DNA from 4 places in the Streptomyces amakusaensis genome. Region 1 is predicted to be linked to each of the others. Evidence: riboswitches for the same ligand, from Rfam matches in the RefSeq annotation. Region 1 holds a riboswitch; each other region holds the start of a gene.

Region 1 (5,458 bases):
GCTGCCCGAGCATCTGGAGCATGCCCGCAGGCTCCGCGCCGAGCTGCCCGAGCGCGTCTATCTCTGGGTGAACGCGGCGGAGGGGCACCGCTACACGGACGCGGAGGCCGCCGAGTGGACGGAGCTGGACGGTCTCTTCCCGTACAGCCGCGATCCGCACCGGTCGGCGGGGCTGCCCTGTCGCACAGGTGCCTCGGTGATCTCGGTGGACGGCGAGGGCACGGTGCGCCGCTGCCACTTCGTCCGGGAGGAGCTGGGGAATCTCTACGACGGTTCCTACCGCGCGGCGCTGGGGCCCCGGGCCTGTCCGCGCGCGGTCTGCGACTGTCACATCGGCTATGTCCATCTGGAGTCGCTGCCGCTGTACGACGTCTTCGCGGGCGGTGTGCTGGAGCGGATCCCGGCCCGGCGGCCGGCCGCCGGGCCGGTGTCCGTGACGATCGGCCGCCCTGGGTAGGGCCTCTTGCCCGGTCCGGACAAGAGGCCCGAAGGTCGCGCCATGCCTCAGAGCGGGAGCAGATCGGGGCGCTTGGCCTCGATGTGGTCGCCCGAGCTCTCGCCGCGCAGTCTGCGGCCGATCCAGGGCCCGAGGTGCTCACGGGCCCAGTGAATGTCGTCGCGCCGTACTTCCAGGGTGCCGCGCGGGGGCAGCGGGGGCCACGGCTGGTCGGGGTCGGCCGGGATGTCGAGCCCGAGCACCTGGGCGGCGCGGAGGGCGACGCGGGTGTGCCCCTCGGGGGAGAGATGGAGCCGGTCGCCGTCCCAGGCGCGCCGGTCCTGCACCGACCGGAGCGACCACAGATCGAGCACGGGGCAGCCGTACCGGTCGGCGATGGCTCGTACATGCGCGGTGTAGGTGGCGACCTTGCCCCGCAGATGGCGCAGGACCGGCACCCCACGGGTGTCGAATCCGGTGGTGACCATCACCGTGCCGACGGCGTTGGTGAGGTCGGCGACCGCGCGCTCGAAGCGCTCGGCCACATCGTCGGGGTCGCTGCCCGGCCGGATGATGTCATTGCCCCCGGCACAGAACGACACCAGGTCGGGAGCGAGCTCCCTGGCCCTCGGCACCTGCTCCGCGACGATCTGATCGAGGAGACGGCCCCGCACCGCCAGATTGGCGTAGCGGAATGTGTGCTCGGGCCCGCGATCGGCGAGCAGAACCGCGAAGCGGTCCGCCCAGCCGATGTAGCTCCCGTCCGGTCCGGGGTCTCCGACGCCCTCGGTGAAGCTGTCACCGATCGCCGCGTACGACCCGATCTCGCCCTTGGTCTCTGTTCTCGAATCGTCTGCCACAAGAACTCATCTTGTCCTTACAGATGTGACCTACGCGACCGTAAGGAGGGGTTGACGGGAGGTGATCTATACCACCGCGTGATATCGACCGGACGGGAATACGGCCGAATCCCCTCGCAACGCGGTGCGGTACGAGGGGATTCGGGTGTTTCAGAGGGAGACGCCGTGCTGGCGGAGATACGCCACCGGGTCGATGTCCGAGCCGTAGCCGGCGGCGGTGCGGATCTCGAAGTGAAGGTGAGGGCCGCTGGAGTTGCCGGTGGAGCCGGAGAGGCCGATCCCGGTGCCGCCGCTCACGCTCTGCCCGGCGGAGACGGAGAGGGAGGAGAGATGGGCGTACTGCGAGTGGGTTCCGTCGGCGTGCCGGATGACGACCTCGTTGCCGTACGCACCGGCCCAGCCCGCGGAGACGACGGTGCCAGGACCGACGGACCGTACGGCGGTGCCGGTGGGGGCCGCGAAGTCGACGCCGGTGTGGTAGCCGCTGGACCACATGGCACCCGAGGCGCGGTACGCGGTGGTGACCGCGGCGGAGGCGAGCGGGGTGGTGTAGCCGGAGGAGTCGGCCGGCGCTTCGGCGGCAGGCTCGGCCGGGGCAGGAGCCGGGGCGGGGGCCTGGGCCGGGGCGGCGGGCCGGGCCGAAGGCCCCGCAGCGGCAGCCGGAGCGGGCGCGGGAGCGGTCTTCGCCTGCGGGGCGGCGGGCGCGGCGGGCGCGGCCGGGCCCTTGCCGCCGGCGGCGGGTGCCGGAGCCGGGGCGGGCGCGGCCGGGCGCGCGGCGCGGCCCTGGCTCGCGGTGCCCTGCGTCCGCGCCTCGGTCCGCCCGCCGAGGGTGAGTTCGAGGCCGGGGTGGATCAGCGAGGGATCGTCGCCGACGGCCGCGCGGTTCTTCTCGTACAGCTTCTGCCAGCCGCCGACCCGGTGCTTGTCCGCGATCTTGGAGAGGTGGTCGCCCGCGACCACCCGGTAGACGGCGGGGGCGGGGGCTTCGGCGGGCCGCGCGGCGGCCACGGCGGGCGCGGCAGCGGCGGGCACGGCAGCGGCGGCGGGCGAGGCGGCCGGGGCCGACCGCTCCGCCGCGTGCGCGCCGGTCGCGACCGTCAGCGGCAGCGCGATGGCCGCGCCGTCGCCGGGGGCGGCGACGTAGCCGCGGGTGAGGGTGCTGGTTCTGGGACGGCGGTGCTTACCCTTGGCGGGCATGGGGCGTTCCTCTCCGGCGCCTGCGAGGTGAGCTGTCGGGTTCGGGCTGGAGATGCCCGGCCGCGCTCGTCGCGCGACTTCACCCCCAGGGCCTGTCTGACGGATCAGGCTGGACCAGGGCCCGCGAGCCCAGCAAGATCCGTCAGACAGGCCCTGGCCGTCCGGAGATCCGGGCCGGCGTACTGACTTGGGTCCCCCGCTCCTGCCACGCGGCGATGGGGATGGGAATCCGGTCGGCGGCAGGATGAGGCGGTCCGTCCGGATGGCCGTGACCGTAGACGAGCCACCAGGAGCGGAACAAGCTGTTCCGATTGAGCCGGATGATCCACCGCGCGCGGGCCCGGGGGATCCGGTGACCCTGCGTGGAGCCCGGAACCCCAACTCCGTTCACTGCGTCGAAAACGGCTTCCGGCACACCGCCACGGACGGTCACCGCTATGACCCTGCTCACCACCCGCACCCCATCTACCCCATAGATGGGTCAAGTTATGAGCAATAATCCAATTCGGCCAGAAGCGACTAATGCCTCTATTCGTATGTGCCGGGCGGTCCCGAATCTTCCCAGAACGCCGGGAAGGCAAGATGATCGTCGAGAACACTCCGCCGTCGGCGAGCCGCGCCGACGGCAGTGACCTTCAGGAGTCTTTGTGACACAGCAGCTGCCGCAGGTCCCCTCGACCGGGCCCGAGCTGGTCGGAGTCCGCAATTTCCGCGATGTGGGCGGGCTGCCGACCTCGGACGGCAGGCGCACCCGGTTCGGGCGGCTCTACCGCAGCGGCCACCTCGCCCACGCGACGGAGAGCGACATCGCCTTCCTGAGCACGCTGGGACTGCACACGATCTTCGACTTCCGGACCCCGGCCGACATCCGGATGGACGGGGCCGACGCCGAGCTCCCCGGCGTGCGCCAGGTGAATCTGCCGCTCAGCGATCCGGCCGAGGGCGTGGAGTTCTGGAGGATGGTCCGCAGCGGCGATCTCGGCCGGCTGCGGTCGGTCATGGCCGACGGCAAGGGCGAGGAGCGGATGAAGGAGTCGTACCGGCTGATCGTCCGGGAGCGGACCGGCGAGCAGGGCCGGATTCTGCGCGCCCTCGCGGAGGACAGCGTCCCCGCGCTGATGCACTGCGCGGCGGGCAAGGACCGGGCCGGTCTGTCGATAGCGATCGCCCTGCTCGCGGTGGGCGTGGAGTGGGAGGCGGTCGAGGCGGACTATCTCAAGTCCGGCGATCCCCGGCAGCGCTACCGGGTGCGCCACGGCGACAGCTCCCCGACCGGGACCTCCCCGGAGGTGCTGGAGCTGATGGCTCCCCTCCTCGACGCGCGCCCGGAGTATCTGCGGGCCGCGTTCGACACCGTCGAGGAGATCTGGGGCACCACCGAGCGCTATCTCACCGAAGGGCTGGGGATCGGCCCCGAGACCCGTGAGCGGCTGCGCGAACGGCTCCTCACCGAGGACTGAGGCCGGGTCGGGCGGCGCGGCCCGGGCGGACCGTCACTTGCCGCCCATCTCGAACAGCAGATAGAGGAACCCGGCCAGGATGTGGCCCGCGATCAGATAGGCGAAGAGCCGGACGATCATTCCCATCGGGAACTTGCCCTCCTGCTTGCCCTTGGACTTGGGCTTCTCGGGCAGGGGCGCGGCGGTGTTCTCGGACATGACGGTCCTCACTTTCGGGACTTTCGGGCGTACGGAACTGCGGACGGCGGAATGCTCAGGCGTGCGGATAGAGGTCGGGGCTCTGGAGCAGGGTGTGGGCGAAGAGCAGCTCGGCCCCCTCGCGGGAGGCGGCAGCGAGCCGGTGCGGGGTGAGCGAGTCGTAGTGCGCGCTGTCACCGGGGCCCAGCTCGTGCACGGACTCCCCGAGGGTGAGCTTCAGCCGCCCGTCGAGCACGTACATCCACTCCTCTCCGGGGTGGACCCGCACCAGATCTCCCTGGGCTCCGTACGGGACGATCAGCCGCAGCGTCTGCATGGCCCGGCCGGGCGATCCCACCTGGTGGTAGGTCCAGCCGTCGGCGAAGGCCGGCTCACGGCTGCCGCCCCGGATCACCGGGTCGTGCTCCGGCGACAGCTCGCCCAGCAGCTCGGCGATGGTCGTACCGTAGATCCTGGCGAGGGAGAGCAGCATCGGCAGCGAGGGCTGTCGGCGGCCGGTCTCCAGCCGGGAGAGATGCGCGGGCGAGAGGCCGGCCCGCTGGGCGGCGGCCTCCAGGGTGAGGCCGCGGCGGCGGCGCAGATCACGCAGCCGGGGCGCGACATCGGCCAGCTCGGCCGAGAAATCTCCCGCGGGAGACCGGAGGTCCGGGGGATGGCCCCCGGGAGGACTCTGCATGGATCCATTGCGCCAGGAAACTGCCTCTGAGGCAAGTTTCTTGCCCCAGAGGCAAAATCCCTGGTGAAACCCCTGGTCAGCGGTTGGCCAGCGCCTGTCCCACCAGGGTCCGGCCGAAGTCCCACAGCAGACCGCCGCCGGAGTGCGCGTCGTCCATGACCGCCGTGAAGGCGTCGAGGAAGCGGTCCACCTCCCGCTCCCCGATGGTCAGCGGCGGGATCAGCTTGATCACCTCCAGCCGGTCGCCGGAGACCTGGGTGAGGATCCGGTGTCTGCGCAGCAGCGGGACGACCACCATCTGCGCGAAGAGTCCCTTGCGGGCCGCCTGGAGCATGGTCCAGCGACCGCGCAGCTTGAGCGAGACGGGACGGCCGAACTCGATTCCGGTCATCAGCCCCCGGCCGCGCACCGCGTGCAGGAACTCGTAGCGGTCCACGAGCGCCGCGAGCCGGGTGCGCAGCAGTTCGCCGGTGGCGCGCGCGTTGGCGACGAGCTGTTCGTCCTCGATCACCGAGAGCACCGCCAGGCCCGCCGCCATGGCCTGGGCGTTGGCGCCGAAGCTGGCCGAGTGGACCAGCACCCGGTCCATCGAGGAGTAGACCTTCTGGAAGATCCAGTCCTTGCCGAGGGT
Region 2 (5,458 bases), on a different contig from region 1:
ATCGGCTTCGGCATGGGCGAGGCCACCGCGCAAATGGGCGAGGCCGACCCCGGCACCGGGATCCTCGCGGTCGACGTCCACACCCCCGGCCAGGGCAATCTGCTCGGTCTCGCCGAGCGGAACGGCCTGTCCAACATCCGGGTCGCCAATGGCGACGCGATCATCCTGCTGCGCGAGATGCTCGCCCCCGCCGCGCTGGACGGTATGCGCGTCTACTTCCCCGACCCCTGGCCCAAGAAGCGGCATCACAAGCGGCGGCTGATCCAGCCCGAGTTCCTCACCCTCGCGGCGAAGTCGCTCAAGCCGGGCGGCGTGCTGCACTGCGCGACCGACTGGGAGCCGTACGCGGAGCAGATGCTGGAGGTGCTCTCCGCCCATCCGGACTTCGAGAACACCCAGGAGGACGGCGGTTACGCGCCGCGCCCCGACTTCCGTCCGCTGACCCGTTTCGAGGGACAGGGCCTGGACAAGGGCCACCTCGTCCACGATCTGCTGTTCCGCCGGACGGCGACGACGGCGGCGGCAGCCCAGGGCCCGGCACCGCAGACCGGCTGACCGGCTGACCGGCTGACCAGCTGACCAGGACGTACCTCTCGCGCCCCTGTTTCCCCTGGGACGTGTGGGGTACGAGAGGTGAGCGCCCGCCGTGATCACGGAATGGGCGTCGTCAGTTGTCGGTGCTCGCCTTTAGGGTCGTGGGGTGTCCGAGCCGTCAGCACAGCCCTCACAGCCCTGTCCGCCCGCGCATGCGCCGCCCGCCCATTCGCCGCCCCGGCCGGCCCATGCCCCGGCGGCGGCCCCGGCCGTCCCCGGGCAGGCCGGTTCGGGACCCGCCGTCCCGGCCTGTGGCCAGGAGCCGCTGTTCGACGCCGTGCCCGAGCGGGCCCGCTGGCGCTACAAGCCGCGCGCCGCCCGGATCTGGCAGAGCAAGGCGGTCAGGGCGGGCCTCCCGATCATCGTGCTCGCTCTCTGCGCGCTGGTCATCCTCGCCCTCGTACGGGAGGAGACCGGCCCGGAGGGCTTCCTCGTCGGGCTCGGGCTGGCCACGCTCCCCGTGCCGCTGCTCGTCGCCGCCTTCCGCTGGCTGGACCGGGTCGAGCCGGGCCCCTGGCGGAATCTGATCTTCGCCTTCGCCTGGGGCGCGTTCGCCGCCGCCCTGGTGGCGATCCTGGCGAACTCCTTCGCGGTGCGCTGGATAGCGACCGCCACCGCCGACCCCAACAGCGCGGAGGGCCTCGGCGCGACGGTCATCGCACCGGTGGTGGAGGAGTCCGCGAAAGCGGTGGCGATCCTGCTGATCTTCATCTTCCGCCGCCGGCACTTCACCGGGATCGTCGACGGTGTGGTGGTGGCCGGTCTCACCGCGACCGGCTTCGCCTTCACCGAGAACATCCTCTATCTCGGCACCGCCTTCGGCGAGGACCAGGAGCTGGGCCACTCCGGGCTGGAGTCGGTGACGGCCGCGACGTTCTTCGTCCGGATCGTCATGTCGCCGTTCGCCCACCCGCTCTTCACCATGCTGACCGGCATCGGCTTCGGCATCGCCGCGCTGGCCCCGCGCCATCGGCGGTTCCGCCGGTGGGCGCTGCCGCTGCTCGGCCTCGTACTGTCGATGGGCATGCACGCGCTGTGGAACGGCTCGGCCTCGTACTGGGGCCCGTGGGGCTTCTACGCGGTGTACGGGATGTTCATGGTCCCCACGTTCGCGCTGCTGACCTGGCTGACCGTCTGGACCCGGCAGCGGGAGCTGCGGACGATAGCGGCCGAGCTGCCCGCCTACGCGGCGGCCGGCTGGCTCTCGCCCGCCGAGCCGCAGGCGCTCTCCTCGATGAAGGCGCGCGCCTCGGCCCGTGACATGGCCCGCCGGACACTGGGGGCCGCCGCCGCGCACACGGTCTCCGAGTACCAGCGGTTCGCGACCTCGCTGGCCTTTCTGCGGCACCGGGCGGGCCGGGGAGCCGCCGACCCCGACTTCGTCGCCCGTGAGCAGGAGCTGCTGCACCACATGTGGCAGCGGAAGGAGGTGGCGGCCCCGGCGCTGACGTACGCGGCGAGGGCGACGGGCCGGGTGTGGGTCCCGCCGCCCCACCGTGACTACGAGGGCTACAACCCGTACCGGCGCTGAGCGGTCAAAGCGTGAGCCGGACGGTGAATCGGGCCGTGGCTCGGGCCGTGGGTCAGACCGTGAGGCCCTTGCCCCGCAGCCAGGCCATCGGGTCGATGCCCGAGCCGCCCGAGGTCTTGATCTCCAGGTGCAGATGCGGGGCGGAGGAGTTGCCGGTGGAGCCGACCCGGCCGATGGTCTCGCCGGGGGCCACCTTCTGGCCGGCGCTCACGGTCATCGAGGACAGGTGCGCGTACCAGGCCTCCGTGCCGTCGGAGAGCTGGAGCACGATCAGATAGCCGTACGCCGCCCCGGACCAGCCGGCGGACTTGACGGTGGCACCGCCCACGGCCTTGACCGGGGTCCCGGCCGGAGCGGCGAAGTCGAGGCCGGTGTGCTGGCCGGAGGACCACATCGGGCCGGACTGACCGTAGGTGGCGGTGATCCGGTACGAGGAGGTCGGCAGGGAGAAGCTCCCGGTGAGCTTGGCGACGCGCTCGGCCTCGGCCTTCTCCGCCGCCTTCGCGGCGGCGGCGTCGGCGGCCTTCTTCTCCTCGGCCTTCTTCGCAGCGGCCTCGGCCTCGGCCTTCTTCTTCGCCTTCTCCTCGGCTTCCTTCTCGGCTTCCCTCTCCGCCTTCTCGGCGGCCTTGGCCGCCTTCTCCGCCGCGGCCTTCTCGGCGGCGGCCGTGGCAGCGGCCTCGGCTCCCGCCTGCTGCTCCTCGGCCTGCTCCAGGATCCGGGAGCGCAGCGCCTCGGCGGCGGTGGTCCGGGAAGCGCCGACCTCCTCGCCGATGCCGCCCATCGTCTCGTACGAGGCGGTGTCCGCGGTGTCGGCGGTGTCCGGCTCGGCCGCGTCGTCGGACATGAAAGACCCGACGCCGGGAAGGTCTTCGACGTCGGGCAGGGAGTCGACGAGCGCGTCGGGGAGGGATATCGAGACGGCCGGCTTGTTCTGCGCGGTGGCGATGCCGCCCGCGCCGACGGCCGCAATCACGCCGACGCCGAGCACGGTGGAGCTGCGGGCGAATCCGCCGCGCTGCTTCATCACACGATGACGGTGCCGGCCGCGCACCGGACGGACGGTCTCGGCGGTGGGGTTCCACTCACCGACGGACGGTGCGGCTCCGCCCTCGCTGAAGACACCGGTCCTGAAAGGCGATTCCGGGGCAGGGGTGTTGGACGCCACTGAGGCGCACTCCTTTCCTTCCTTCTCGCCTACCGGGTTAGCTGACGGGTTCGGAGCAGGAAGGTCTCCTACGGGCCTCGCACACCGCGCACCGCACGGCGAGCCAAGCCCGATTCACCCCAATTGGTGGTTCCCCGGTTCCCTTGCGGAATTCGGCGCTCGCGCGCGGCGCCGTCCTGACGACGGCTGGGACGACCGCGCTGCGTTATCGAACGTTAATAGACACGCGGACCGGATTCCAAGTTGTTCCCAGTGATCTTTAATTACTTTGCCATGAACTTACCCGGACACATGCGGGCGGATTCGGGCGACTTGAGCCACCGTCGGAAACCTTCGCGAAACTGACAGTGTATCAATTGTTATCAGAGGGCTGCGTTTCGGCTACGCACAGTGCAGACCTTTATGTCACCTTCACGGCCAGAGCACGCCCGGACCGGCCCCCGCCGGAGGCGGACGCTCCGGTGCCCGGACCACCGCGAGCAGGGCCATGTCGTCCGTCGACCCCCCGCCGGTGTGCCGCCGTACGTCGTCGAGCAGCTCGTCCAGCAGCTCCCCCGGGCCGGGGAAGATCCGCCCGCGCAGCCGCAGCACCGGGTCGTAGAACTCGCCCCGCGCGTTCCGCGCCTCGGAGAGCCCGTCGGTGTAGAGCAGCAGTGTGGCCCCCGGCGGCAGCGGGTACTCCTCGGCCCGGTCCGGCCGTACCCCCAGCTCGCCCATGGAGAGCGGCAGCGCGTACTCGGCGGGCTCCAGGGAGACCAGCCCGCCGTCCGCGTACAGCAGCAGCGGCGCGGGGTGGCCCCGGTTCACCAGCCGCAGGACGCCGCCGCCGCGCGGGATCTCGGCGAGCACGGCGGTGGTGAAGGCCTCGGCGGCGTCCAGGGTCTCCCGCCGGTGGGACTCCCGGGTCAGCGCCCGCTCCAGCCGCCCGGTCACCCCCTCCAGCGAACTCTCCTGCTCGGCGGCCTCCCGGAAGGCGCCGATGGCGACCGCCACCGCCTCCACCGCGCCCAGCCCCTTGCCCCGTACGTCGCCGACCACCAGCCGTACGCCGTGCGGGGTGTCCTGTACGGCGAAGAGATCGCCGCCGATGAACGCGTCCGCGAGCGCCGCCTCGTAGCGCGCGGCGATCCTCAGGCCGCCGATCTCCTCGGCGGGGGTGGGCAGCACGGCCCGCTGGGCGGTCTCGGCGATCACCCGGGCGGAGGCCAGCCGCTCGCTGCCGCGCCGGATGACCCGGTTGATGAGCAGGGCCAGACCGGAGACGGTGATCACGGTGGCCAGCTCGGTGTAGGCCATCGGCTCGGCCAGCATGCTCTTGTAGAAGTGGAGCCCGATCACCGCGGCGGTCGCCGCGATCCCGGTCCACAGGGTGGTGAGCCAGGAGAAGAACGGGGCCGCGATCAGCGGGGCGGCGGCGAACATCGGCGCGGCCGTGTACCGGGGCGGGGTGAGCAGATCGAAGATCACCCCGCCCGCGATCATCAGCGCGGGCAGCATCCGGACGAAGCGGCGGGCGACGCCGCTGGGCTGCTCCTCCTGCTGCGCCAAGGGGGCTCTCCCGACCGGTGCGTCGCCGAGACGGCTGCGGGCACGGTTGCCCCGCACCCTCAGGCTCGCCGTAAGCGGGCATCGGTGCGAGCCGCCGCCGTCCAACCGGGCGAACAAAGCGGCACCCACAAAAGAAAACGACCGTGGCCCGGAACTTCTTCTCAGAAGTTCCGGGCCACGGTCTTTCAGTAGCGGGGACAGGATTTGAACCTGCGACCTCTGGGTTATGAGCCCAGCGAGCTACCGAGCTGCTCCACCCCGCGTCGGTAAACACAACTCTACGCCATCCGGAGCGCGGTCCTCTCCACTTTCCCCCGGGGCCCGGGGAGCGCCCCCGGGCCCCGGGCCCTCCGGCGGGTAAAAACTCGCCGCTTACTGCCCTTTTCGCCCGCTTTCACCGGCCCGTGGAAGCTTGGAGAGGCCGGAAAACCCGGGCTTCCCGACCCCTCAATCGGTCAGATTCCGCTCGCCGAACACCCTCATCGCCTCGCGGACGAAGGCCGCCGTGCCCGCCCCGTGCCGGTCATAGTGGGCGGCGAACCGCTCATCTGTGACGTACATCTCCCCGAGTCCGATGAAATGGCTCTTCGAGGGAGCGCTCACCACCGAGAGCCAGCGGT
Region 3 (5,458 bases), on a different contig from region 1:
AACCGGCTGGTACGCCGTGACCAGACGGCCGTGGCCGCCGGATTCGGGCTGCTGCGGCTCGCCGGGGCCCCCTCGCTGGGCTGGCTGGACGTGAAGACCTCCGGCGGGGTCGAGGTCCCGCAGATCGAGACGGCCGTCGACGAGGAGCTGGCCCGCTTCGCCGAGGAGGGGCCCACCCCCGAGGAGATGGAGCGCGCCCAGGCACAGCTGGAGCGCGAGTGGCTGGACCGGCTCTCCACCGTCGCCGGCCGCGCCGACGAACTGTGCCGTTACGCGGTGCTCTTCGGCGACCCCCAGCTGGCGCTGACCGCGGTCGAGCGCGTCCTCGACGTCACCGCCGACGAGGTCCGGGCGGTCGCCGCCGCCCGGCTGCGCCCGGACAACCGCGCGGTGCTGGTGTACGAACCGGTCGCCGCCGCCGAGGGCGACCGGCCCGACCAGGAGGCCCCGGCGGACTCCGACACGACCGAGCAGAGCGACGACGAGGAAGGGGCGCGCCAGTGACCGACACCGCCGAGCCGCTGACCACCATGGAGTTCCACCCGCAGCCGCAGGCGGGCCAGGCCAGGCCCTGGGCGTTCCCCGCCCCCGACCGGGGCACCCTGGACAACGGCCTGACCGTGCTGCGCTGTCACCGCCCCGGGCAGCAGGTGGTGGCCGTCGAGCTGAATCTCGACGCCCCGCTCGACGCCGAGCCCGAGGGGCTCGACGGGGTCGCGACCATCATGGCGCGCGCCCTCTCCGAGGGCACCGACAAGCGCTCCGCCGAGGAGTTCGCGGCCGAGCTGGAGCGCTGCGGGGCCACCCTCGACGCCCACGCCGACCACGCCGGCGTCCGGGTCTCGCTGGAGGTGCCGGTCTCCCGGCTGGCCAAGGCGCTCGGGCTGCTCGCCGAGGCGCTGCGCGCGCCCGCCTTCCTCGACAGCGAGATCGAGCGGCTGGTGCGCAACCGGCTGGACGAGATCCCGCACGAGAGCGCGAACCCGGGCCGCCGGGCCGCCAAGGAGCTGTACCGCCAGCTCTTCCCGGCCTCCCTGCGGATCTCCCGCCCCCGGCAGGGCACCGAGGAGACCGTCGCCCGGATCGATTCCGCCGCCGTGCGCGCCTTCTTCGAGGCGCATGTCCGGCCCGCCACCGGCACCGCCGTGATCGTCGGCGATCTGACCGGGGTCGACCTCGACGCCGTGCTCGCCGAGACCCTCGGCGAGTGGACGGGCGACACCGCCGCCCTGCGCCCGGTGCCGGCGGCCGTCGCCGACGACACCGGCCGGGTGGTCATCGTGGACCGCCCCGGCGCGGTCCAGACCCAGCTGCTGATCGGCCGGGTCGGCGCGGACCGCCACGACCGGGTCTGGCCGGCCCAGGTGCTCGGCGCGTACTGCCTCGGCGGCACCCTCACCTCCCGGCTCGACCGGGTGCTGCGCGAGGAGAAGGGCTACACCTACGGGGTGCGCGCCTTCGGCCAGGTGCTGCGCTCGGCCCCCGACGGCTCGGGCACGGCGCTGCTCGGCATCAGCGGCTCGGTGGACACCCCCAACACCGGCCCGGCGCTGGAGGACCTCTGGAAGGTGCTGCGGACGCTCGCGGCCGAGGGGCTCACCGACGCCGAGCGGGATGTCGCCGTGCAGAATCTGGTGGGCGTGGCCCCGCTGCGGTTCGAGACGGCCGCCTCCGTCGCGGGGACGCTGGCCGACCAGGTCGAGCAGTACCTCCCCGACGACTACCAGGCCCAGTTGTACGTCCGGCTGGCCGAGACGGGCACGGTGGAGGCGACGGCCGCGGTCGTCAGCGCCTTTCCCGAGGACCGGCTGGTCACGGTGCTCGTCGGCGACGCCGGGCAGATCGCCGAGTCCGTCAAGGCGCTCGGTATCGGCGAAGTGACCGTTGTCACCGGCTGATTGAGGTCGCGGAGGGAACCCCGGCGGTGATGACCCGCCGGGGTTCCGCCGTTTGATAGTTAAATGCCCCTTTTGATGGCTGATCAGGTGGAAGCTAGCTGTCTGCCCTGTGGCATGTGCAACAAAAATCGCTCTCTGTTTGGCGAAGGAAAGCCCGCGCGCATAGCGTCGGTCCGGCTGTTCGCCCGCTGTACGCCGCACTCGTGGCACGGGCAGCCATCGCCGAATCCCCACAGGGCGCGAGCCCGGGGAGCCGGGGACCCACCGTCCCCAGGGGTGAATCGTGTGCCTTCGCGTCCGCGCGGAGGGACGCGTAGGAGACCTTCCTGCTCCGAACCCGTCAGCTAACCCGGTAGGCGAGAAGGAAGGAAAGGATCAGCCTCTCCATGGCGTTGACCCGCCCCACCGGGAAACACCGTGCCCCGAGCCGTATGACGCGCAGAAGCGCGACCATCGCCGGAGCCGCCACCATCGCCACCACCGGAGTCTGCGGAACCCTCGCCACCCCGGCGGTCGCCGCCGAGACCGGCACCACGGCGTCCATGGAGGACACCGGAACGACCCTGATCCTCGCCGCCGACGCCGAGGCCGACTCCCTCGCCGACGAGGTCGCCGACCAGGCCGCCACCCAGCAGCGCGCGGCCGTCGCCCGGGTCGAGGCCGCGGAGGAGGCCGAGCGCCGCGCCGTGGCCCGCGCCCTGGAGCTCCGCGAGGCCGAGGTCCGTGCCGAGCGTGAGGCCGAGCGGAAGCGGCTCAGCGCCTTCCAGCTCCCCATCGCCGGTTCCCACATCTCCACCGGCTACCAGACCGGCGGCTCGCTCTGGTCCTCCGGCAGCCACTCCGGCATCGACTTCCACGCCTCCTACGGCACCTCCGTGGTCTCCGTCGGCTCGGGCACCGTCGTCGAGGCCGGCTGGGGCGGCGCGTACGGGAACAACGTCGTGATCAGGATGAACGACGGCACCTACACCCAGTACGGCCATCTCGCCTCCGTCGGTGTGGCCGTCGGCCAGGCCGTCGTGCCGGGCCAGCAGATAGGCCTCGCCGGCTCCACCGGCAACTCCACCGGGACGCATCTCCACTTCGAGGCCCGCACCGGCTCCGAGTACGGCTCGGACGTCAACCCGGTCGCCTATCTCCGCGCCCGGGGCGTCTCCCTCTGATCCCTCCCCGGCCGATCCCTGCCCGAGAAGCCAAGCCCTGAAAAAAGCGAAGCCGTGGTGTCCCGCGAACGGGACACCACGGCTTCGCTCCGCCCCGGGGCGGTCAGGGTCGGGTCAGACCGTCTCGGGGAGTTCTTCGAGGCCCTCGGCGACCAGCTTGGCCAGCCGGTCCAGCGCGGCGTCGGCGCCCTCGGCGTCCGAGGCCAGCACGATCTCCTCGCCGCCCTGCGCGCCCAGACCGAGCACCGCGAGCATGGAGGCCGCGTTGACCGGGTTGCCGTCGGCCTTGGCGATCGTGACCGGAACGCCGGAGGCCGTCGTGGCGCGGACGAAGATGGAGGCGGGTCGGGCGTGCAGGCCCTCGGCCCAGCCGACGGTGACGCGGCGCTCAGCCATAGTGTTGCCCTTCGGGGTAAATCGGTTGTCTAGACCAGTGTGCCATGGTACGGGACCGGGGGGCCGCCGTACGCTTTCGGCATGCGGAGCGCGGCTGAGCAGACCTATCCCGATCACTGGGAAGCAGATGTGGTGCTGCGCGACGGGGGCACCGCGCGCGTCAGGCCCATCACCACCGAGGACGCCGGGCGGCTGGTCAGCTTCTACGAACAGGTCTCGGACGAGTCCAAGTACTACCGCTTCTTCGCGCCCTACCCCCAGCTCTCCGCCAAGGACGTCCACCGCTTCACCCACCACGACTACGTGGACCGGGTCGGGCTCGCCGTCACCGTGGGCGGGGAGTTCATCGCGACCGTCCGCTACGACCGGATCGACGCCGCCGGCCGCCCCGCGAGCGCCCCCGCCGACCGGGCCGAGGTCGCCTTCCTCGTCCAGGACGCCCACCAGGGGCGCGGGGTCGCCTCCGCGCTGCTCGAACACATCGCCGCGGTGGCCCGGGAGCGCGGGATCCGGCGGTTCGCCGCCGAGGTGCTGCCCGCGAACACCAAGATGATCAAGGTGTTCCGGGACGCCGGATTCACCCAGCGGCGGAGCTTCGAGGACGGCTCCGTCCATCTCACCCTCGATCTCGAACCCACCGAGAAGTCCCTCGCCGTGCAGCGCGCCCGTGAGCAGCGCGCCGAGGCCCGCTCCGTGCAGCGGCTCCTCGCACCCGGCTCGGTGGCCGTCATCGGCACCGGACGCGCCCCGGGCGGGGTCGGCCGGACCGTGCTCCGCAATCTCGTCGCCAGCGGGTACGAAGGCCGCGTCTACGCGGTGAACAGCGCCTTTCCCGCCTCGTGGCACGAGGTCGACGGGGTGCCCGCGGTCCGCTCCGTCGGCGAGATCACCGGCGAGATCACCGGCGGGCCCGGGGAGACGGTCGACCTCGCGATCGTCGCGGTCCCGGCCGAGCGGGTGCCCGAGGCGGTCGCCGACTGCGGTGAGCACGGAGTGCGCGGGCTCGTCGTGCTCTCCGCCGGATACGCCGAGAGCGGGGTCGACGGCAGACGCCGCCAGCGGGAGCTGGTCCGCCAGGCCCGCTCGTACGGCATGCGGATCATCGGCCCGAACTCGTTCGGGATCATCAGCACCGCCGCCCCGGCCCGGCTCAACGCCTCGCTCGCGCCGCAGATGCCCGCGCCCGGCCGGATCGCGCTCTTCACCCAGTCCGGGGCGATCGGCATCGCGCTGCTGTCGGGGCTGCACCGGAGGGGAGCCGGACTCTCCACCTTCATCTCCTCCGGGAACCGGGCGGACGTCTCCGGCAACGACTTCCTCCAGTACTGGTACGAGGACCCGGACACCGATGTCGTCCTCCTCTATCTGGAGTCGATCGGCAACCCGCGCAAATTCACCCGACTCGCCCGGCGCACGGCCGCCGTCAAGCCGGTGGTCGTCGTGAAGGGGGCCCGGCACAGCGGCAGCGAGCCGCCCGGGCACGCCGTCCGGGCGACCCGGATCCCGGACGCGGCGGTGGGGGCGCTGCTGCGGCAGGCCGGAGTGATCCGCGTCGACACCGTCACCGAGCTGATCGACGCCGGGCTGCTGCTCGCGGGCCAGCCGCTGCCCGCCGGACCCCGGGTGGCGATCCTCGGGAACTCCGAGTCGCTGGGGCTGCTGACCTACGACGCGTGCCTGACGGAGGGGCTCCGCCCGCTGCCCCCGCTCGATCTGACGACGGACGCCACCCCGGCGGACTTCCGCGCCGCCCTCGCCCGGGCGCTCGCCGACGACGGCTGCGACGCCGTGGTGGTGACGGCGATCCCGTGGGTGGGGGAGAACGGGGAGTCCGAGTCCGGCGACGGCGAGGTACTGGCGGCGGCCCTCCGGGAGGCCGCCGCGGCGGCCCCCGCCCCGGCGAAGCCGGTGGCGGTGGTCCATGTGGAGCTGGGCGGCCTCTCCGGCGCCCTCGCCGCGACCCGCGCCCGCCCCCGCCCGGCCACCGCCGCCGACCCGTCC
Region 4 (5,458 bases), on a different contig from region 1:
CATCTCCTTCATGACCCCGTTCGCCTCCAGCGTGCCGATCGCCGACGCGGCCCGGGGGCAGGTCAGGTAGTACAGCGTGGGGAAGGGGGTGCCGTCGGGCAGCCGGGGCGCGGTCTCGACGACGTCCGGCAGACCGCAGGGGCAGCGGTGCGCGATGGAGCGCAGCCCGCGCGGCGGGCGGCCGAGCTGTTCCTTGAACGCCGCGATGTCCGCGTCGGTGGGAACGGTGGATTCGGTGTGGGGAGGAGGGGTTTCCATGCCTGCCTTGGCTCTAACAGTCTCTGTGGTTCTGCCCGGCGGTCCGCCGGAGGTGCTGGGGCCGGGTGCCGCGTCGTCAGCGGCGGTCCGCGTCGTCGACGCCGTCCCATACGTTGGAGTACCAGGGGCGGTCGGCCGAACCGTCCTCGGTGCGCCGCTGTTCCGCGACCTCCGGATCGATCATCGTGTATCCGGTCTCGCCGGGGAGCACGTAGTGCAGATGCTCCCGGGCCAGCCGACGGACGTAGAGGTCGTCCTGGAGTCTGGCCTTCTCGTCCCGGAGGCGTTCGACCTGCTCTCTCGCCTCCGCCATCCGGTCGCGCTGCTCGGCCATGTCGCCGCGCTGGGAGACGTACTGCCGCATGGGGTACGCGAGGGCGACCACCAGCGAGCAGACGACGAGGGCGAGGAAGGCCGCGCGTCCGGTGAGCCGGGAGCGGCGGGCCTGCCGCCGGGTCTGGGAGCGGTAGACACGGGCGGCGGTCTGCTCGCCGAGCAGCCGCAGCCTGGTCGCGGTGGAGAACCGGTCTCGGCTCTTCCCGGCCATGTCTTCCGCCTCCCCTGCTCCGCCGCTCCGTCGCTCCGGATGCGGAGCCTCACGTACATACGTCCCCGGACACGGTACGGGACCGCGGCCGGGGACGTGCGTACGACGGGGCGCGGATCGGCTCCCGGAGCGGATCGGCTCGGGTGCGGACCGGGCCCCTGGTGCGGATCAGCCCTTGAAGCGGGGGAACGCGCTCCGGCCGGCGTAGACCGCGGCGTCGTCGAGGATCTCCTCAATGCGCAGCAGCTGGTTGTACTTGGCGACGCGCTCGGAGCGGGCCGGGGCGCCGGTCTTGATCTGGCCGCAGTTGGTGGCGACGGCCAGGTCGGCGATGGTGACGTCCTCGGTCTCGCCGGAGCGGTGGGACATCATGCACTTGAAGCCGTTGCGCTGGGCCAGCTCGACGGCGTCCAGGGTCTCGGTCAGTGAACCGATCTGGTTGACCTTGACGAGGAGGGCGTTGGCCGCGTTCTCCTCGATGCCGCGGCCGAGGCGCTCCGGGTTGGTGACGAAGAGGTCGTCGCCGACGATCTGGACCTTCGCGCCCAGCTTCTCGGTGAGGGCCTTCCAGCCGTCCCAGTCGTCCTCGAACAGCGGGTCCTCGATGGAGACCAGCGGGTAGGCGTCGACCAGCTCCGCGTAGTACTCGGTCATCTCGGCGGCGGTGCGGGACTTGCCCTCGAAGGAGTAGACGCCGTCCTTGTAGAACTCGGAGGCGGCGACGTCGAGCGCGAGCGCGATGTCCTGGCCGGGGGTGTAACCGGCCTCCTTGATCGCCTCGAGGATGAGGTCGAGCGCGGCCCGGTTGGAGTCGAGGTTCGGCGCGAAGCCGCCCTCGTCGCCGAGGCCGGTGGAGAGGCCCTTCTGCTTCAGGACCTTCTTGAGGGTGTGGTAGACCTCCGCGCCCCAGCGCAGCGCCTCGGAGAAGGACTCCGCGCCGATCGGGGCGATCATGAACTCCTGGATGTCCACGTTGGAGTCGGCGTGCGAGCCGCCGTTCAGGATGTTCATCATCGGAACGGGCAGCAGGTGCGCGTTCGGGCCGCCGAGGTAGCGGAAGAGCGGCAGGTCGGAGGCCTCGGAGGCGGCGTGCGCCACGGCGAGGGAGACGCCGAGGATGGCGTTGGCGCCGAGCGAGCCCTTGTTGTCGGTGGCGTCCAGGTCGAACATGGCCTGGTCGATCAGGCGCTGCTCGGTGGCGTCGTAGCCGACCAGCTCGGGGCCGATCTGCTCGATGACGGCGAGGACGGCCTTCTCGACGCCCTTGCCGAGGTAGCGGTTCTGGTCGCCGTCACGAAGCTCGATGGCTTCGAAGGCTCCGGTGGAAGCACCGGAGGGAACGGCAGCACGGCCGGTGCTGCCGTCGTCGAGGCCAACCTCGACCTCGACCGTGGGGTTGCCTCGGGAGTCCAGGATTTCCCGGGCTACGACGACGTCGATGGACGGCACGAGCATCTCCTTATGGGATGTGACGCATGGAATGCAGGGTCTCATTGGCCTTGCGACAAGAGCCTAACCGTCCAGCGGGTCACACCCGGCGGATGCCCGCCCCCCGAGACGGAAGAACCCGCTTTTACCGACTGGTAACGAGACCCTCGACGAATAGCACCCCGGCCCGGCGCGTTCGGGGGAAGCGCGCCGGACCGGGGTGGTCCACTGCCCGGAGAGCGCCTTTTCCCAAAGACGCTCCACAAAGGGAGGGGCGGATCAGCTCAGGTCGAGCAGCTGGCCCGGGTAGATGACATCGGCGTCCTGGACGATGTCCTTGTTCAGCTGGAACAGCTCGCCCCAGCCGCCGTCGACCTTCTCGGCCGCGGCGATGGTGCTGAGGGTGTCGCCGGCCTTGACCTCGTACTCGCCGTCGCCCTTCTGGAAGCCCTGGACCTTGGCGGCGGGCTTCGACTGGGGCTGCGCGGCCTGCGGGGCCGGGGCGGGGGCCTGGGCGCGCTCGGAGCGGGTGGTCGGGACCTCGGCGCGCTGCTGCTGGGGCTGGGCCTGCTGCTGCGGCGCCTGCTGCTGGGGCTGGGCCTGCTGCTTGGGGGCCTGCTTGACCGGGGCCGGGGCCGGGGTGGTGCCGGTGTACGGGGTGTTGGAGAGGCCGACGCCACAGCTCGGCCACGCGCCCTTGCCCTGGCCGGCGAGGACCTTCTCGGCGGTCTGGATCTGCTGGGCCTTGGTCGCCTTGTCGGCGGTGGGGGCGTAGGCGGTGCCGCCGTACGCGGCCCAGGTGGAGGCCGAGAACTGGAGGCCGCCGTAGTAACCGTTGCCGGTGTTGATGGACCAGTTGCCGCCGGACTCGCACTGGGCGACCTTGTCCCACTCGGCGGCGGTGGCCGCGGACGCGGTGCTCGCGCCGATCAGCGGGGCGGCGACGGCCGCGCCGGTGACACCGGCGAACGTGACGACGCGGACAGCCTTGGACGGGCGACGGTGCTTGCCCTTGCCGGAAAACAGCATGGAACTTCTCCTCACCGACGCCTGCGAGGTGAGCTGTCGGGTTCGGGCCAAGTGAGTTGCCCGGCCGCGCGTCCTAGCGCGCGGCTTCACCCCAAGCCGGTTCCCGCCGTCGTCTCCAACGGCCGGTGCCCGGCGCCTACCTGGGTCCCCCGCTCCTGCCTTCGGCGCACTCAAGCGTCGATTCCCTTCGACCGACGGCAGGATTCGGCGTGACGGTCGACGGGGCCCGCGGTGGCGAGCGGTTCGAACCGTAGACGCAGCTCTCCCTGTTGTTCAAAGGAGCACAACGGGGAGAAATCGCCCATCCCATCACTCCGGTACCTGGCGTTTCCGCAGGTCGGGGATGGAATGAGCGATTCCACTTAGCGTTTCGCATCCAATGCGACAAAGAGATGCTTGTCTCATTCGAGCAAACTAGGACAGAAGCGCCCTAACTACCCCTGCTGTGCGGCGAGGTCGAGGCTCTGGCCGGGGTGGATGAGGTCGGGGTCGCCGCCCACCGTCTCCTTGTTCTCCTCGTAGAGGGCGTTCCAGCCGCCGTCGAGCTTCTGTGCCTGCGCGATGGCCCAGAGGCTGTCGCCGGGCCGGACGGTGTACGCGCCGTCCTTCCCCTCTCCGGCCTTCCCGCCCGCCTTCTCCTCCGCCTTCTCTCCCGTGCCGGGCGTCCGGGTGACGCCGTCGCGGGCCGGGGAGTCGCCGCGGGAGACATGGCCGGGGTCGGCCTCGCGCTCGGCGACCGGGTCGCCGGAGGCGTCCGTCCCCTCCGAGGCCGGCTCGCCCTGACCGGCCCGTGCGCCCTGCTCGCCCTGATCGCCCTGCTCGCCTTGTTCGTCGGCGCGGGGCGGGCCGCCCGCGGCCGAACCGGCGTCCCCGCCGGCCCGCTCGCCGGAGTCGGCGGTCCGCTGCGGGGCGGCCGGCTCCTTCGCGGGCTCGCCGCGGTGCTTGCCGGGGCCCTTCTCCTTGTCCTGGCCCTTGGCCGCGTCCTTGACGGCCTCGGCGGCGTCCTTGGCCTTCTCCCGGTCCGCGCCGGGGCCGGTGCCGCCTGCGCGGTCCGCGCCGCTGCCCACGCCCTGGGTCTCGGCGGGGGCCGGAGCGGCGGACTCCGTGGCGGAGCGCTCGGCCTTCTTCGGCTCGGCCGGGGCTGCGGACGGCTCCGAGCCGCCGCCGGCCTTGGTGGTGAGCCCGGCCATCTCGGCGCAGGAGGCCCACGCCTTCGCGCCCTGCGCGGCGAGGACCTTCTCCGCCACGGCTATCTGCTGCGAGCGGCTGGCGAGGTCGGCGCGGGAGGCGTAGTCCGTACCGCCGAACGCCTCCCAGGTGGCCTGCGAGAACTGGAGTCCGCCGTAGTAGCCGTTGCCGGTGTCGGCGCTCCACGCGCCGCCGCTCTCGCACTCCGCGACCCGGTCCCATGTCGTGGACTCGGCCGCGGTGGCCGATCCCGCGCCGAGCAGCGGGATCGCGATGGCGGAGCCCGTCACCCCTGCCGCGACAACGAGGGCCGGGACCTGACGGGGTCGGCGATGTCGCCCATTACCGGAGAGCATGCGGTTGCCTTTCGCCTGACTGCTTGAGACGGGGTGAACGTAGCCGCACTCGAACATGAGTCACAAGTCGATGCAGCGGAGATCACGCGAAAGTCACAATGATGACGGAGTGTCAGTTCAGTGCCGTTTCAACGGCTCCCGAACTCCACCGGCAGGGTGCGCAATCCACGCATAATCAGCCCGCCGCGCCACCTCAAATCGGCCGGATCGGCGGCCAGACGGAGGTCCGGCAACCTTCTGAGCAGGGTCGCGATGGCGGTTTGTCCCTCCAGCCTGGCGAGCGGCGCACCGAGGCAGTAGTGGATGCCGTGGCCGTATCCCAAGTGCTGATTGTCACGCCGGGAAAGGTCGAGAACGTCCGGTTCGTCAAACCGGTCGGGATCCCGGTCGGCGGCGGCCAGCACCACGAGCACGGGGTCGCCCGCCGCGATCCGCTCGCCGCCGATGACGAGATCCTCCGTGGCGAACCGCCAGGTGGCCACCTCCACCGGACCGTCGTGGCGCAGCAGTTCCTCGACACCGGTCTCCAGCAGTCCTGTCTCGCCCGCCGCCAGGGACGCCTGGAGGCGCTCCCGCTCCCCCGGATTGCGGAGCAGTGAGTAGACGCCGTTGCCGATGAGATTGACGGTGGTCTCGAAACCGGCGAAGAGAA

What was found. Region 1 has a riboswitch for cyclic di-AMP ahead of ABD371_RS08455 (M23 family metallopeptidase). Riboswitches for the same ligand answer to the same signal wherever they lie in the genome.
Region 2: linked by a shared signal. The riboswitch ahead of ABD371_RS34785 (M23 family metallopeptidase) and the one ahead of ABD371_RS08455 (M23 family metallopeptidase) in region 1 are both predicted to bind cyclic di-AMP.
Region 3: linked by a shared signal. The riboswitch ahead of ABD371_RS26990 (M23 family metallopeptidase) and the one ahead of ABD371_RS08455 (M23 family metallopeptidase) in region 1 are both predicted to bind cyclic di-AMP.
Region 4: linked by a shared signal. The riboswitch ahead of ABD371_RS00455 (transglycosylase family protein) and the one ahead of ABD371_RS08455 (M23 family metallopeptidase) in region 1 are both predicted to bind cyclic di-AMP.

What each region holds. Positions count from the first base shown of each region.
Region 1 covers NZ_BAAASB010000004.1:206,420-211,877, forward strand. The annotation lists gene ABD371_RS08445 (STM4011 family radical SAM protein) at 1-457, shown strand, start outside; gene ABD371_RS08450 (SGNH/GDSL hydrolase family protein) at 505-1,296, opposite strand; gene ABD371_RS08455 (M23 family metallopeptidase) at 1,447-2,493, opposite strand; cyclic di-AMP (ydaO/yuaA leader) riboswitch at 2,498-2,718, opposite strand; gene ABD371_RS08460 (tyrosine-protein phosphatase) at 3,141-3,953, shown strand; gene ABD371_RS08465 (DUF6126 family protein) at 3,987-4,151, opposite strand; gene ABD371_RS08470 (XRE family transcriptional regulator) at 4,207-4,827, opposite strand; gene ABD371_RS08475 (aspartate aminotransferase family protein) at 4,904-5,458, opposite strand, start outside.
Region 2 covers NZ_BAAASB010000040.1:15,707-21,164, forward strand. The annotation lists gene trmB (tRNA (guanosine(46)-N7)-methyltransferase TrmB) at 1-555, shown strand, start outside; gene ABD371_RS34780 (PrsW family intramembrane metalloprotease) at 860-2,125, shown strand; gene ABD371_RS34785 (M23 family metallopeptidase) at 2,178-3,290, opposite strand; cyclic di-AMP (ydaO/yuaA leader) riboswitch at 3,302-3,458, opposite strand; gene ABD371_RS34790 (PP2C family protein-serine/threonine phosphatase) at 3,702-4,787, opposite strand; tRNA gene ABD371_RS34795 (tRNA-Met) at 5,028-5,101, opposite strand; gene ABD371_RS34800 (MerR family transcriptional regulator) at 5,286-5,458, opposite strand, start outside.
Region 3 covers NZ_BAAASB010000017.1:72,779-78,236, reverse strand. The annotation lists gene ABD371_RS27000 (M16 family metallopeptidase) at 1-504, shown strand, start outside; gene ABD371_RS26995 (M16 family metallopeptidase) at 531-1,898, shown strand; cyclic di-AMP (ydaO/yuaA leader) riboswitch at 2,109-2,271, shown strand; gene ABD371_RS26990 (M23 family metallopeptidase) at 2,285-3,061, shown strand; gene ABD371_RS26985 (HPr family phosphocarrier protein) at 3,176-3,457, opposite strand; gene ABD371_RS26980 (bifunctional acetate--CoA ligase family protein/GNAT family N-acetyltransferase) at 3,539-5,458, shown strand, end outside.
Region 4 covers NZ_BAAASB010000001.1:102,953-108,410, forward strand. The annotation lists gene ABD371_RS00440 (DUF501 domain-containing protein) at 1-258, opposite strand, end outside; gene ABD371_RS00445 (FtsB family cell division protein) at 335-805, opposite strand; gene eno (phosphopyruvate hydratase) at 974-2,254, opposite strand; gene ABD371_RS00455 (transglycosylase family protein) at 2,513-3,262, opposite strand; cyclic di-AMP (ydaO/yuaA leader) riboswitch at 3,266-3,439, opposite strand; gene ABD371_RS00460 (transglycosylase family protein) at 3,697-4,806, opposite strand; gene ABD371_RS00465 (cytochrome P450 family protein) at 4,935-5,458, opposite strand, start outside.